DNA from 3 places in the Exiguobacterium sp. ZWU0009 genome. Region 1 is predicted to be linked to each of the others. Evidence: riboswitches for the same ligand, from Rfam matches in the RefSeq annotation. Region 1 holds a riboswitch; each other region holds the start of a gene.
The links. A riboswitch is a leader RNA that binds a small molecule or an ion and turns the genes downstream of it on or off. The one in region 1 is predicted to bind S-adenosylmethionine.

Region 1 (4,246 bases):
GCTGGATGATTGAAGATCGGAACGTTGATTTCCGGATCACTCGCCAGTTCGCGTAAGACGTCGAGTCCGTATGTGAAGGTATTCAGCAAGAATGCGGTCGCTCCAGCATCAATCAATCGCTTGGCTTGATCCTTGAGCGTAAAGACGGGACCACTGAGTGTGATCGCATATAACGCACGTTTACCGGTCCGGTGGAAGTGAGCATCGATGACCTCACGTCCGATTCGTGCCCGGTCAATCGTCGGTGTCAACGGATTGTCGTATAGGATCTCATCGTCTTTGACGAGGTCAATCCCACCAGCGAGTTGTCCTTCGAGTTGATCACGAAGGAACGATAAATCCCGTCCGATGACTCCTTTGAAGATGCTCATTAATAATGGGCGATCTTCGACACCGATCAAGGAGCGGACCCCTTCGATCCCGAATTTCGCACCTGGAAAGTCCGACGTAAATGTATCGGGTAATAGCAATTCCGTTAGTTTGATTTCACCGTCGAGTGAGAGTTTCCCGAAGACGGTCGTCAGAATCGCAGAAAAGTCGCGCGACACGTTATGTTCCGGATAACGAATCGTGATATATCCTTTGCCATCGCGCTCTTCGGTATGTACGACTTCCCCTTTGAACGAGGCGAGTTGTTGTTGTTCGAGATGATTCAGTTCCGTCCAAGAACCGACTGTCAGACCAAGCGCGAGTTGTTCAGCGCGTTGCTCGAGTCGATCACGGGCAGTCAATTGATAAGTAGCAGTGATATAAGCCATGTCTTTCCTCCTTCAACAAAAAAATGGTCTCTCGTCAGTGACAAGAGACCATGAATAATTCGAACGTGGACTCTTATCTGTCAGCTTAGTAGCTGCAAGAATTAGCACCGTGCCAAAAGGTCGGTTGCTGCGACATCGTAGGGCTTGTCCCTCCGTCTGCTCTTGATAAGAATTGGATGAAATTGTGAAATCTAATTGCAATTTTTACATGAGAATCGTCACTTGTCAAATTATTTTTAGAAAATTTATTTTTTTGAAAATACTCTTTCTATATATGGCATGAAAACGATATCGATTTCTGCTTGATTTCGATTTGACAGCGAGGAAGTCGATTGCGTAAGATTCAAATCAATATCACACACGACAACTACATACGACTCTTATCGCGAGTTGGCAGAGGGAATTGGCCCGATGACGCCGCAGCAACCGACCACTAGGCACGGTGCTACATCCAACAGACGTTTCGTCTGAGAGATAAGAGGACGCAGTGACTTTCCTGCGCCTCTTTTCGATGACGAAAAGAGGCGCTTTTTCGTGTATTACATTAGGGGGAAACTGAGATGACATACAAAGCATTCACAGAACAGGACGCGATTGAACGGGTCCGCTCATTAGGACTGATCGGCGACGGAGCCGTCGAAGCAGAAGAGATTGGCGATGGGAATCTTAACCTCGTCTTCCGAATTCGAGAAGGTGAACATCGATTGATTCTAAAACAAGCACTCCCGTACGCAAAAGTCGTCGGTGAGAGCTGGCCATTATCGCTCGAGCGGGCGTGGATTGAGCAATCCGCACTCCGTGAATTCGCCCGGCATGCCGTGCCGTTCGTACCACGTGTTTTTCATGCTAGTCACGAAGAGGCGTATACGGTCATGGAAGATCTTTCACATCTGACGATCGTTCGGACTGGACTGCTCGCGGGTGAACAGTATCCGTTGCTTGCGGAACATATCGGTTCTTATCTCGCTCGGACTTTATTCCATACATCGGACTTTGCGCTTGGTCCGGTTGAAAAGAAACGTGTTGCTCGAACGTACTACAATCCAGATTTGTGCGATATCACAGAAAAACTGATCTTCACAGATCCGTTTCATGACGCGGAGACGAACGAGATTGAAGCCGGACTGGAGGAAGAAGTGGCACGTCTTTGGGCAGACGATGAGTTAAAACGCGAAGTCGCAAAACTCGAAGCACTCTTCATCACGAAAGGGGATGCGTTGCTACACGGCGATCTACATACAGGAAGCATCTTCGCTTCGGCGACGGAAACGAAAGTCATCGATCCAGAATTCGCCTTCTATGGTCCATTCGGATTCGATGTCGGGCAATTCATCGCCCATCTTTTCTTCGCGGCATATCCAGATTACCCTACACGACGTGACGCAAGAATCAAGGACATCGATACGTTCTGGCTGACGTTTGCTTCAACGTTCCGTGCCTTATGGGAACGGGAAGCCGTCGAACCATTCCAGGCATCGGGACTTGTTGATGATGTACTGAGTACGATTTTACAGGATGCCCTTGGCTTTGCCGGTTGCGAATTGATTCGGCGGACGATCGGTCTCGCACCAGTCGCTGATTTAGAATCAATCGATTCAACGACGGAACGCTTAGAGCGAAAACGTCACGCCCTCCGTCTAGGAGCAGCGTTAATCAAACGTCGGACAGAATGCCGGACATTTGATGATTTACGAAACTTTGACGTAACGGAGGAGTTAAGCCGATGAGTGCATTTGTTCAAAGTATCCGTTACGAAGACCGTGTCTTGACGATTCTTGATCAGACACGTCTACCGCAGGAAGAACACTATGAAGTCATTACTGATCTTGCGCAAGCAGTTGAGGCAATCAAACAATTGCGTGTCCGGGGCGCACCTGCGATCAGCCTATTCGGTGGATTCGTACTCGTTCAGGAAGCGTACCGGTTTGAAGCAGAACTGTCGATCTATAAGCAAGCTTTGCTTGAGACATCAGCGACGTTACTCGCGACACGACCGACGGCCGTCAACTTACGAAATGTCCTCGATCAATTGAATCCAATCATTCAAGACGGAACGTCGGTAGAAGAGATCCGTGAACGGTTGGAAAAACGAACAGTCGCCTTATATGACCAGGATGCGCAGACGTCACGTCAAATCGGGATTCATGCGTTGGAGTTGTTCCAGTCAGGCGACCGGATCCTAACGATTTGTAATGCTGGATCGATTGCGACTGCTGCTTACGGAACGGCACTTGCGCCGTTCTATATCGCAAAAGAACGTGGCATTGAATTATCCGTTTTTGCGAGTGAGACGCGACCGTTACTGCAGGGGGCACGGCTGACAACATGGGAGCTGCAACGTGCCGGCATCGATGTCACATTGATCACGGACAACATGGTCGCTCATACGTTGAAAGAAAAACAAATCGACGCGATCATCGTCGGTGCTGACCGGATTACACGAAATGGGGATACAGCGAATAAAATCGGAACATTCCAATTGGCATTGCTCGCGCAAGCCTTCGATATTCCGTTTTACGTCGCGGCACCACTCTCGACGTTCGACTTCTCGCTCGTTTCCGGTGAAGCGATTGAAATCGAAGAGCGTGATCCGCAGGAAGTGACGGCAATCCAAGGTGTCGCGACAGCACCAGCGGGAGTCGCTGTCTTCAACCCAGCGTTTGATGTCACACCACACACATTAATCACGGGCATCATCACGGAACTCGGTGTCATCACGCAACCAAATGAAGAAACGATTGAACAATTAACAGGGCTTCAACCCCTCGGATAAGGAGATATGTCATGAAAAAATTAGCTTACGCCGTCCTAGCACCGGCACTGTTACTAGCGGCTTGTGCGAATGGAGAAGCGACGACGACGAAGGTCGTCAAGGATGTACCAAAAGGGGTTCAATCGGACGTCAAGATCGCCGTCATCCGCAACCTGGCATCGGACGACCATACGAAACAATTCCTTGATGGCGCACGAAGTGAAGGGGAAGCACTCGGCTTTAAAGTCAGCACGTTCATTTCAGAAGGGAACGACGTCAAGTTCAAGGAGCTTGTCGCGCAAGCGATTCAGCAAGATTATGATGGGCTCATCATCTCGCACGGCAAGGAAGACTACGCCTATGACATGATCAAACCGGCGGTCGATAAAGGACTGAAGGTCGTGACGTTCGATACGGTCACGAAGAAAAAAGGAACGGCGCTAAAAGGTGTGACGGAAACGTTCCAAAACGATCATCAACTCGCGAAGCTATCGCTCGATGAAGTGACGAAGGTGACGGACAAAAAGCCGGTCCGTGTCATCAAACTGTGGTTCGGACCAGGTTTTGCCCCACTCGATCGTCGTCAGGAAATCTATAAGACGTACGAAGCAGATGGCAAAATCAAAACGCTTGAGACGGTTGGACCGACAAACTTCCAAGACGTCCAAGGGGATATCGCAACGAAGATGAATGCGATTCTCGCGAAATACCCGAAAGGAAGCATTGATGCGGTTTG
Region 2 (4,246 bases), 1.2 Mb from region 1:
GTCTTAAACGGTGGTCCAGCCGGTCCGCATAAGACAGAAGGTATCGGTACAGCAAAATGGCCAAGTCTCGTTCCGCGTGAACTCGTCGACGAGATTCATACGATTTCTGACCGTGATGCATTTGACGCAGTTCATACACTCGCTGCTCGCGAAGGATTACTCGTTGGTAGTTCAGCAGGTGCAGCGCTCGTTGCTGCGCTTGATATCGCAAAGCGTCACCCCGGCAGTACGATCGTCACCGTCTTCGCAGACAGTGCCGAACGCTACTTGAGCCAACAAATCTTTGAAAAGGTGGACGAAACTCATGCGTAAGAAGACAGCATTGATTCATGGAGGAACAGGTGTCGACCGGGCAACAGGAGCCGTCACACCTCCGATCTATCAAACAAGCACATACAAGCAGGATAAAATCGGTCAACTCAAGGACGGATATGAATACTCACGGACAGCGAACCCTACACGGACGAGCATCGAACGATTGATTGCGGATCTCGAAGGCGGCGCACGTGGTTTTGCCTTTGGTTCTGGGATGGCAGCAATCCATGCCGTCTTCCACTTGCTTGAGTCTGGCGACCACATCGTCATGACGGATGACGTCTACGGTGGTACGTTCCGCTTGATGCAACGCGTCTTACCGAAGTTCAACATCCAAGTGACGTTCGTCGATACGACGGACCTTGCGGCAACGGAAGCAGCGATTCAAGACAACACGAAGATCGTTTACGTTGAAACACCGACGAACCCGTTGTTGAAAGTAACGGACATCGAAGCGATCGCAACGATCGCCAAACGTCACGATCTTAAACTCGTCGTCGACAACACATTCGCGACACCATACCATCAACAACCACTCGCACTCGGTGCAGACATCGTCTTGCACAGTGCGACGAAATACATCGGCGGACATTCGGACGTCGTCGCTGGACTTGTCGTCGTTAAAGATGATGCGCTCGGCGAAGAGTTGCACTTCATCCAAAACTCGACAGGCGGCGTGCTTGGACCGCAAGACAGCTTCTTGCTCGTTCGTGGTCTTCGTACGCTCGGTATCCGGATGGATGCAATCGAAGAGACAGCACATGATCTCGTCGCGTTCTTACAAGCGCAAGACATTGTCTCGAACATCTTCTACCCAGGACTTGCATCGCATCCTGGTCACGACATCCAAGCGAAACAAGCGACTGGATTTGGTGGGATGATCAGCTTTGATGTCGGTTCAGCAGCGAACGCAGAAAAACTTGTCGAGGCGACACATTTCTTCACACTTGCTGAGAGTCTTGGTGCCGTTGAGAGTCTGATTTCCGTTCCGGCACGGATGACGCACGCGTCGATCCCAGCAGAACGTCGGGCAGAACTCGGTATCACGGACGGTCTCGTCCGGATTTCAGTTGGACTTGAGGATGCGGAAGATTTGAAAGAAGACTTAACACGTGCTTTCACGTTCCTCGAAAAAGTTTCTGAAAAAACTGTTTGACAACAAAAATAACCCCTGCTAATATTCAGAATATATTCTACAAACTTAATACCGAAACTCTTATCGAGAGTGGTGGAGGGACTGGCCCGATGAAACCCGGCAACCGCGGATCTAATCCGAAGTGGTGCTAATTCCAGCAGACAAAAGTCTGGGAGATGAGAGCAAATGGTTTTGTGTACTGAAAAGTGCGCGCGTTTGCTCTAAAACGCGCGCACTTTTTTATTTAGGAGGGACAGTAGTGATTCGTTTACAAGACGTAGGAAAGATTTATCGCTCAAAGCGCGGAGCAGTCGAAGCCGTCGCGAATGTTGATCTGACAATCGAGCGCGGTGAAATTTTTGGAATAATCGGTTATTCCGGAGCAGGGAAATCGACCCTGATCCGATTACTGAATATGCTCGAAGCACCAACGAGTGGTTCGATCCAAATCGATGGTGTCGAAATGACATCACTGAAACCAAAAGAATTACGAGGCGTCCGCAAGAATGTCTCAATGGTATTCCAGCACTTCAACTTACTTTGGTCACGAACAGTCGAGGAGAACATCATGTTCCCGCTCGAACTCGGTGGCTTTCCAAAAGCTCGCCGCAAGGAACGGGTTGCGGAACTGATTCAACTCGTTGGTCTTGACGGACGCGAAAAAGCTTACCCATCGCAATTATCCGGCGGTCAAAAGCAACGTGTTGGTATCGCTCGGGCACTGGCATCAAACCCAGACGTTCTCTTATGTGACGAGGCAACCAGTGCACTCGATCCGAAAACGACGGACTCGATCCTTGAGTTACTCGTCGACATCAATGAAAAACTGAAGCTGACGATCGTCTTGATCACACACGAGATGCACGTCATTCAAAAAATCTGTCACCGGGTCGCCGTCATGGAAGCCGGTAAAATCGTTGAGCAAGGTCCGGTCGCAGAAGTCTTCCGTCATCCGAAACAAGCGATGACGAAAGAATTCGTCAAACAATTGACGTCGCCGTCGGAAAACGAGTTGACGTTCGCGAAACTACGCGAACGATACCCAACCGGAAAGATCGTTCAGTTGACGTTCGTCGGATCGACGGCGGAAAGCCCGATCCTCGCGGAAGTCATGAAGGATTCACCGGTCCTGTTCAATATCATCGGCGGAAACGTCGGTCAATCGCAGGAAGGGGCACTCGGTACACTGTTCATTCAGTTGATCGGGGAAACAGAAGCAACACAAGCGGTCATCACGAAGCTTCAAGCCAGTGATGTTGAAGTGGAGGTGGATCACCGATGATTTCATTCTTTGACAACCTAGACTGGGACATGGTGTGGGAAGCGACAGGCAGTACCGTCTATATGACGGCAATCGCTGGGGTTTCGACATTCGTTCTCGGTTTGATCATTGGTCTATTATTGTATGCAACAAACGAAGAGTTATTATTCAAGAATCGGGCGTTTTATTCAATCTTGAGCTTGGTCGTCAACGTTTTCCGTTCGATTCCGTTCATCATCTTACTGATCTTATTGATTCCATTCACGACAGCAATCGTCGGTTCGTTCCTCGGACCAACGGCAGCATTACCGGCACTGATCTTCGGTGCTGCACCGTTCTACGGTCGGATGGTTGAACTCGCGTTACGCGAAGTCGATAAAGGTGTCATCGAGGCAGCCGAATCGATGGGTGCGACGAAGTTCCAAATCATCTATAAAGTCTTAATCCCGGAAGCGTTGCCTGCCATCGTTTCAGGTATCACGGTTACACTCGTCTCACTTGTCGGTTATACGGCAATGGCCGGAGTAGTCGGCGGAGGTGGACTTGGGGACATGGCCTTCATCGAAGGATTCCAGCGTTCTCAAAACGATGTCATCGTCATTGCAACACTCTTAATCTTAGCGATCGTCTTCGTCATCCAAATCATTGGTGACTTGCTGATCCGCGCAATTGATAAACGTTAATTCGAATCTTAATCATATTGGAGGAATCATTCATGAAAACTTGGAAAAAATTCGTAGGTACTGCCGCTGTATCCGTTTTAGCAATCAGCCTTGCTGCATGTGGTGAAAAATCATCAGGATCAGGTAGCGACGACAAGACACTCGTCGTTGGTGCATCAAACGTACCGCACGCTGAGATTCTTGAGCACGTTAAAAAAGAATACGAAGAAAAAGGTTACAAGCTTGAAATCAAGAAGTTCCAAGATTACGTACTTCCGAACAAAGCACTCGCTTCAAAAGAAATCGATGCGAACTACTTCCAGCACGTACCGTATCTCGAGCAACAAGAGAAAGAAAACAAATCATATAAGTTCGCGAACGCAGGTGGCGTCCACGTTGAACCACTCGGTATCTACTCGAAGAAATACAAATCACTCGATAAGTTGCCAAACGGTGCAACGATTCTGACGAGCTCAAACGTCGCGGAACGCGGTCGTGTCTTGACATTCCTTCAAAACGAAGGATTGATTAAGCTCAAAGACGGTAAAACGACAGATGCACAACTCGGTGATATCGCGGAGAACCCGAAGAAACTCAAGTTCAAGACGAACATCGAAGCATCGCTGCTTCCGCAAGCTTACAAAAACAATGAAGGCGACGCCGTTCTTATCAACACGAACTATGCGATCGATAACGGTCTGAACCCGTTGAAAGACGCAATCGCTTCAGAAGATGAGTCGTCACCATACGTCAACATCATCGTTACACGTGACGGCGATGAAAAAGACAAACGTGTCACAGCACTTCTTGATGTTCTGCACGAGAAGAAAAACCAAGATTGGATCCTCGACAAGTACAAAGGTGCAGTCGTTC
Region 3 (4,246 bases), 540 kb from region 1:
GTCTCCTTTAATGACATCTACATATAAGAATGTATCGACGATGATGTCCTTGTGTTTTCCGATCGCGCGCATGATATCTCCGTCACTGATATATCCGACGACTTCTTGCTCAGCATTGATGACAGGGACGCCGCTAATACCAGACTGAATGAATCGTTCGATGACCGTCCGAATCAGATCTGTATCGTTTACCGTGATGACTTCTTGTTTCATCGACTCATTAGCTTTCATCTGAATTCTCCTTTGTCGTTCGTTTCTCATATAAAAAAGTTGTATGATACAATTAAAAGAACAAAAATGATTGTATAATACAACTACAACTCTGTCAAGCCTCCTGCTTTTCGGATTGACAGCTTATCCACATTGGGTAATCATGAGGGACAGAGAGACTTTTTTGAAAGGGGAGATACCCGATGTCTCAACAAGCACTCGAAACCATTGAATTGGAGTTAGCGATCCTGATCCGGCGCTTGACGACAGCGACGGCAGACAATCGTAATTTGGATCGTGCTTCCTACCTGTTACTGCGACAATTAGCGGATTCCGGCAAGGTCGGTGTTAAAACACTTGCCCGTGAACTTCAGCTTGATGTCTCGACCGTCAGTCGCCAAGCTGCGGCACTCGATCAGAAGCAACTTGTTGAAAAAGTAAAAGATCCGACAGATGGACGTGCCTTCTTCTATCACATCACAGATAAAGGACAAGAAGAGCTCACGATTTACCGGACAGCGCGCCTCGCGAGCATCGAACGTCTCCTGATGGACTGGCCATCGGATGATGCCAAAGATTTTGGACGCCTGCTCCAACAATTTAATCGTGCCTTGCGCGAACGATAACGGAATCACACCATTAAAAAAACGGATGCGAAATCAATCGATTTCGCGTCCGTTTTTTCGTCATTATTCATGATGTATGAGCAACCTGATAAACCGAACGAATTTGTGCGATGTGTTCAGGTGACGTTCGGCAACAACCACCGATCAATCGTGCCCCTGCCTCATACCATGTCTTCGCGACGGTTTGGAACGACGTACACTGATTCGTACCCGACCATGTTTTTGCGACCGGATCATAGACCTCACCAGAGTTCGGATAGACGATGATTGGCACGTCCGTCAACGCCTTGACGTGACGGATAAAGTCAGTCGCGTAAGATGCCGGAAAACAATTTGCACCGATTGCTGCCAGTTGCGGGTGTTGTCCAACCGTCTCAATACACGTCGCAAGTGCCGTTCCTTCACTGATATGTGTCGCATCTTGAAGCGAGAACGTCAGCCAAGCAGACACTTCTGGGTACGCTTCAAGTATCCGGAACAACACGACCGCTTCCTCGAGCGACGGAATCGTCTCGAATGCCAGCAGATCCGCTCCTGCTTCAATCAACGCTTCGATACGTGGTCTGTGAAAGGCTTCTAGCACATCTGCTGACACCCCGTAATGACCGCGATACTCAGAGCCATCTGCTAAGTAGGCACCATAAGGACCCACTGATCCCGCGATTAATGCGTCACTCTTTCCGCTACGCGAGCGTGCATTTTGCGCCAAGGTGACTGTTTTTCGAATCAGCGCCTGTGCTTCCTCTGTCTTAATATGACGTTGCTTGAATCCTTCAATACTTGCTTGATAGCTTGAAGTGATGGCAACATCGGCACCTACTTCAAAGTAGTCACGATGGACGTGTTCGATCTGTTCCGGTGCTTCGATTAAGAGACGTGCTGACCAAAGCGGGTCGTTCAGGTCGAATCCCTTCTGTTCAAGTTCGGTTGCAAGGGCACCATCTAAAATGAGAAAGGGAACTTCCTGTAATCGTTGATCAACTGGATTTTTGATTCGGGACATCTTCAACACTCCGTTTCTGAGAAGAATTCGTGAACGCATGAACGACATAACAGATCACGATGAATGGAATACCACAGTACAAGGCAATGCGTTGGGTCGGATCAAATCCGATACCAATCAGGGAAATCAAACAAACGACGAAAGCAACGATCGGGACGAATGGAAAGAGTGGTGTGCGATAGACCAATTCGTCGACCGTATGCCCTTCACGGAGGAATTGTTTCCGGAAGCGATACTGGGCAACGCTGATACTCATCCAAACGACGACGACAGCGAGACCGGAAATCGAGACGAGCGCAATATAGACACTTCCTGCTGCATAGATGCTAGACAGCAAGGCAAGTCCTCCGCCAAGCATGCTGAACAATACGGCTCGTAGTGGCACCCCATTTGGCGTCACCTGGGCGAAGAAGCGTGGAATCATGCGTTCGTTCGCAAGCGACCAGAGCATCCGAGAGGCGGCGTAAAGTCCAGAGTTCGCTGCCGACAAGATCGCTGTCAAAATGACAAAGTTCATCACGTCTGCTGCGTAAGGAATTCCGATTCGTTCAAACACGGCGACGAACGGACTTTCGAGTACGCCTTTCCCTTCCGTTGGCAACAAGACGGCTAACACGATGATCGTACCGACGAAAAAGAGAACCAGTCGTAAAATCGTCGTCCGGATCGCAAGCGGAATCGTCCGTTTCGGATCGACTGCTTCACCTGCTGCTACACCGATCAGTTCCGTTCCCGAGTAAGCAAAGTTCACGGCAAGCATCGTCATGAAGATGACGAAAGCGCCATTTGGGAACAACCCGCCTTCGGTTAACGAAGAAAAGAATGGAGCCGGACTACCATCTTGCAGTGGAATGAAGTCGACGATGGCTCCCGCACCAAGTAAAATGAAAGCAATGATCGTCACGACCTTAATCGCTGAAAACCAAAACTCGACTTCAGCGAACACGCGGACCTTCAAGACGTTGATACCAAGGATCATCGCAGCGAATAAGGCGCTGAACACCCACACCGGAATCAACGGGAACCAACGTTGCATCAAAATACCTGCTGCCGTGAATTCTGAACCAAGGGCGACCGTCCACGTCAGCCAGTAGAGCCAGGCGACTGTGTAACCGGTACCGGGTCCGATGTAATTCGTTGCGTATTTATGAAATGAACCGGTTTCCGGCATGTGCACGGCGAGTTCACCGAGACTTAACATAACTAAGTAGACGACGACTGCCCCAATCAAATACGACAAAATCGTCCCGACCCGTCCTGCTTGTTCTAACGTATAACCTGTACTTAAAAACAATCCTGTTCCAATGACACCACCTAACGACAGCATAATCAGATGACGTGATTCCATCTTGCGTCGAAAAGCCCCACTCGTTTTCATGAATTCGTTTCCTCCTCATTCCACCTATTTCAAACAAAAAACGCATCCTCACGGATGCGTCGGTCGACAATTCGGAAATCTTATCGATCGGGTGCAGCACCCGCAGGAATTAGCACAGTATCTTTCGACCTGTTGCTGAGGTTTCATAGGGCCAGTCCCTCCACCTCTCTGGATAAGTATGTAATTGTTCCTAACCCTATCAAGTCTTTTTCGAATTGTCAACACAATTCAGAATACTTCTACCCAAAAAACATTCCGCATCGTATCGTTCCGGAATGTTTGGATGTCTTATTTTTTGGCGAATAAATCCGCTGTTTTCAAGGCTGCACGAACCGCTTTCCGGTTCAATGTCCCTTGCTGATGTTTCATTTTCTTCGTTTGGGCAGCCAGTTGCGCTTTGAGCGCCGCAATCTCTTGATCCTTTTGAGCCGTTCCTGTTTGTTTCTGCAATGCTTTGATTTTCTTATCTTTTTCAGCTAATTGTGCTTTCGTCTGTTTTTGCGCATCCGCAATCTTCTTCTCTTGTTCCGGGAAGAACCGTTCGAAACGGGCTACTGCTTCTTCAAGACTTACGCCAGAAATCGGCTGGACTGGTGGGAGCAACTCAGTTTGCGCCATTTGACGGTCAAACGGTACATTCTCAGGATAGTTCGTCTCTTGATAGATATGCTCAAGATCATTCACGTTCAAGAAGTCAACGAAGTTGTCGAAGTTACGCGCTTGAACACGTGCTGGACTTTGGAAGTCAGCGTTGGCTACGATGTCGGATAATTGTGTATCCGCTTTGATGTCGTTCGCCCAAATGTGCGTCAATTGATGGTAATCCGTCAATTCGCGCATCCGTGCATCTTTTGGAATGAGGATACTCGGCGTACCCGCAAGCGTCGCTGTGATGTTTCCGTGCAAGCGCGCACCAAAACTAAGGTCTGCTTGTCCGATGAAATCGAACCATGTCTGTGCGTTCAAGAAGAAACGGACCCGATCATTCATATAAGCAGGATCCGACATCTTCACCGGATAGTTCGTCAC

Region 2: it holds a riboswitch for S-adenosylmethionine, as region 1 does, so the genes downstream of both, L985_RS13040 (methionine ABC transporter ATP-binding protein) here and mtnK (S-methyl-5-thioribose kinase) in region 1, are expected to answer to the same signal.
Region 3: it holds a riboswitch for S-adenosylmethionine, as region 1 does, so the genes downstream of both, L985_RS16470 (amino acid permease) here and mtnK (S-methyl-5-thioribose kinase) in region 1, are expected to answer to the same signal.

What each region holds. Positions count from the first base shown of each region.
Region 1 covers NZ_CP018057.1:470,106-474,351, forward strand. Annotated here, with positions in the region: gene L985_RS02515 (2,3-diketo-5-methylthiopentyl-1-phosphate enolase) at 1-758, opposite strand, end outside; SAM riboswitch class I at 829-930, opposite strand; SAM riboswitch class I at 1,136-1,239, shown strand; gene mtnK (S-methyl-5-thioribose kinase) at 1,319-2,485, shown strand; gene mtnA (S-methyl-5-thioribose-1-phosphate isomerase) at 2,482-3,531, shown strand; gene L985_RS02530 (sugar ABC transporter substrate-binding protein) at 3,543-4,246, shown strand, end outside.
Region 2 covers NZ_CP018057.1:2,497,523-2,501,768, reverse strand. Annotated here, with positions in the region: gene L985_RS13050 (PLP-dependent cysteine synthase family protein) at 1-312, shown strand, start outside; gene L985_RS13045 (bifunctional cystathionine gamma-lyase/homocysteine desulfhydrase) at 305-1,471, shown strand; SAM riboswitch class I at 1,529-1,633, shown strand; gene L985_RS13040 (methionine ABC transporter ATP-binding protein) at 1,710-2,732, shown strand; gene L985_RS13035 (methionine ABC transporter permease) at 2,729-3,394, shown strand; gene L985_RS13030 (MetQ/NlpA family ABC transporter substrate-binding protein) at 3,427-4,246, shown strand, end outside.
Region 3 covers NZ_CP018057.1:3,184,949-3,189,194, forward strand. Annotated here, with positions in the region: gene L985_RS16455 (CBS domain-containing protein) at 1-231, opposite strand, end outside; gene L985_RS16460 (MarR family winged helix-turn-helix transcriptional regulator) at 414-836, shown strand; gene mmuM (homocysteine S-methyltransferase) at 904-1,839, opposite strand; gene L985_RS16470 (amino acid permease) at 1,814-3,217, opposite strand; SAM riboswitch class I at 3,295-3,396, opposite strand; gene L985_RS16475 (polysaccharide pyruvyl transferase family protein) at 3,506-4,246, opposite strand, start outside.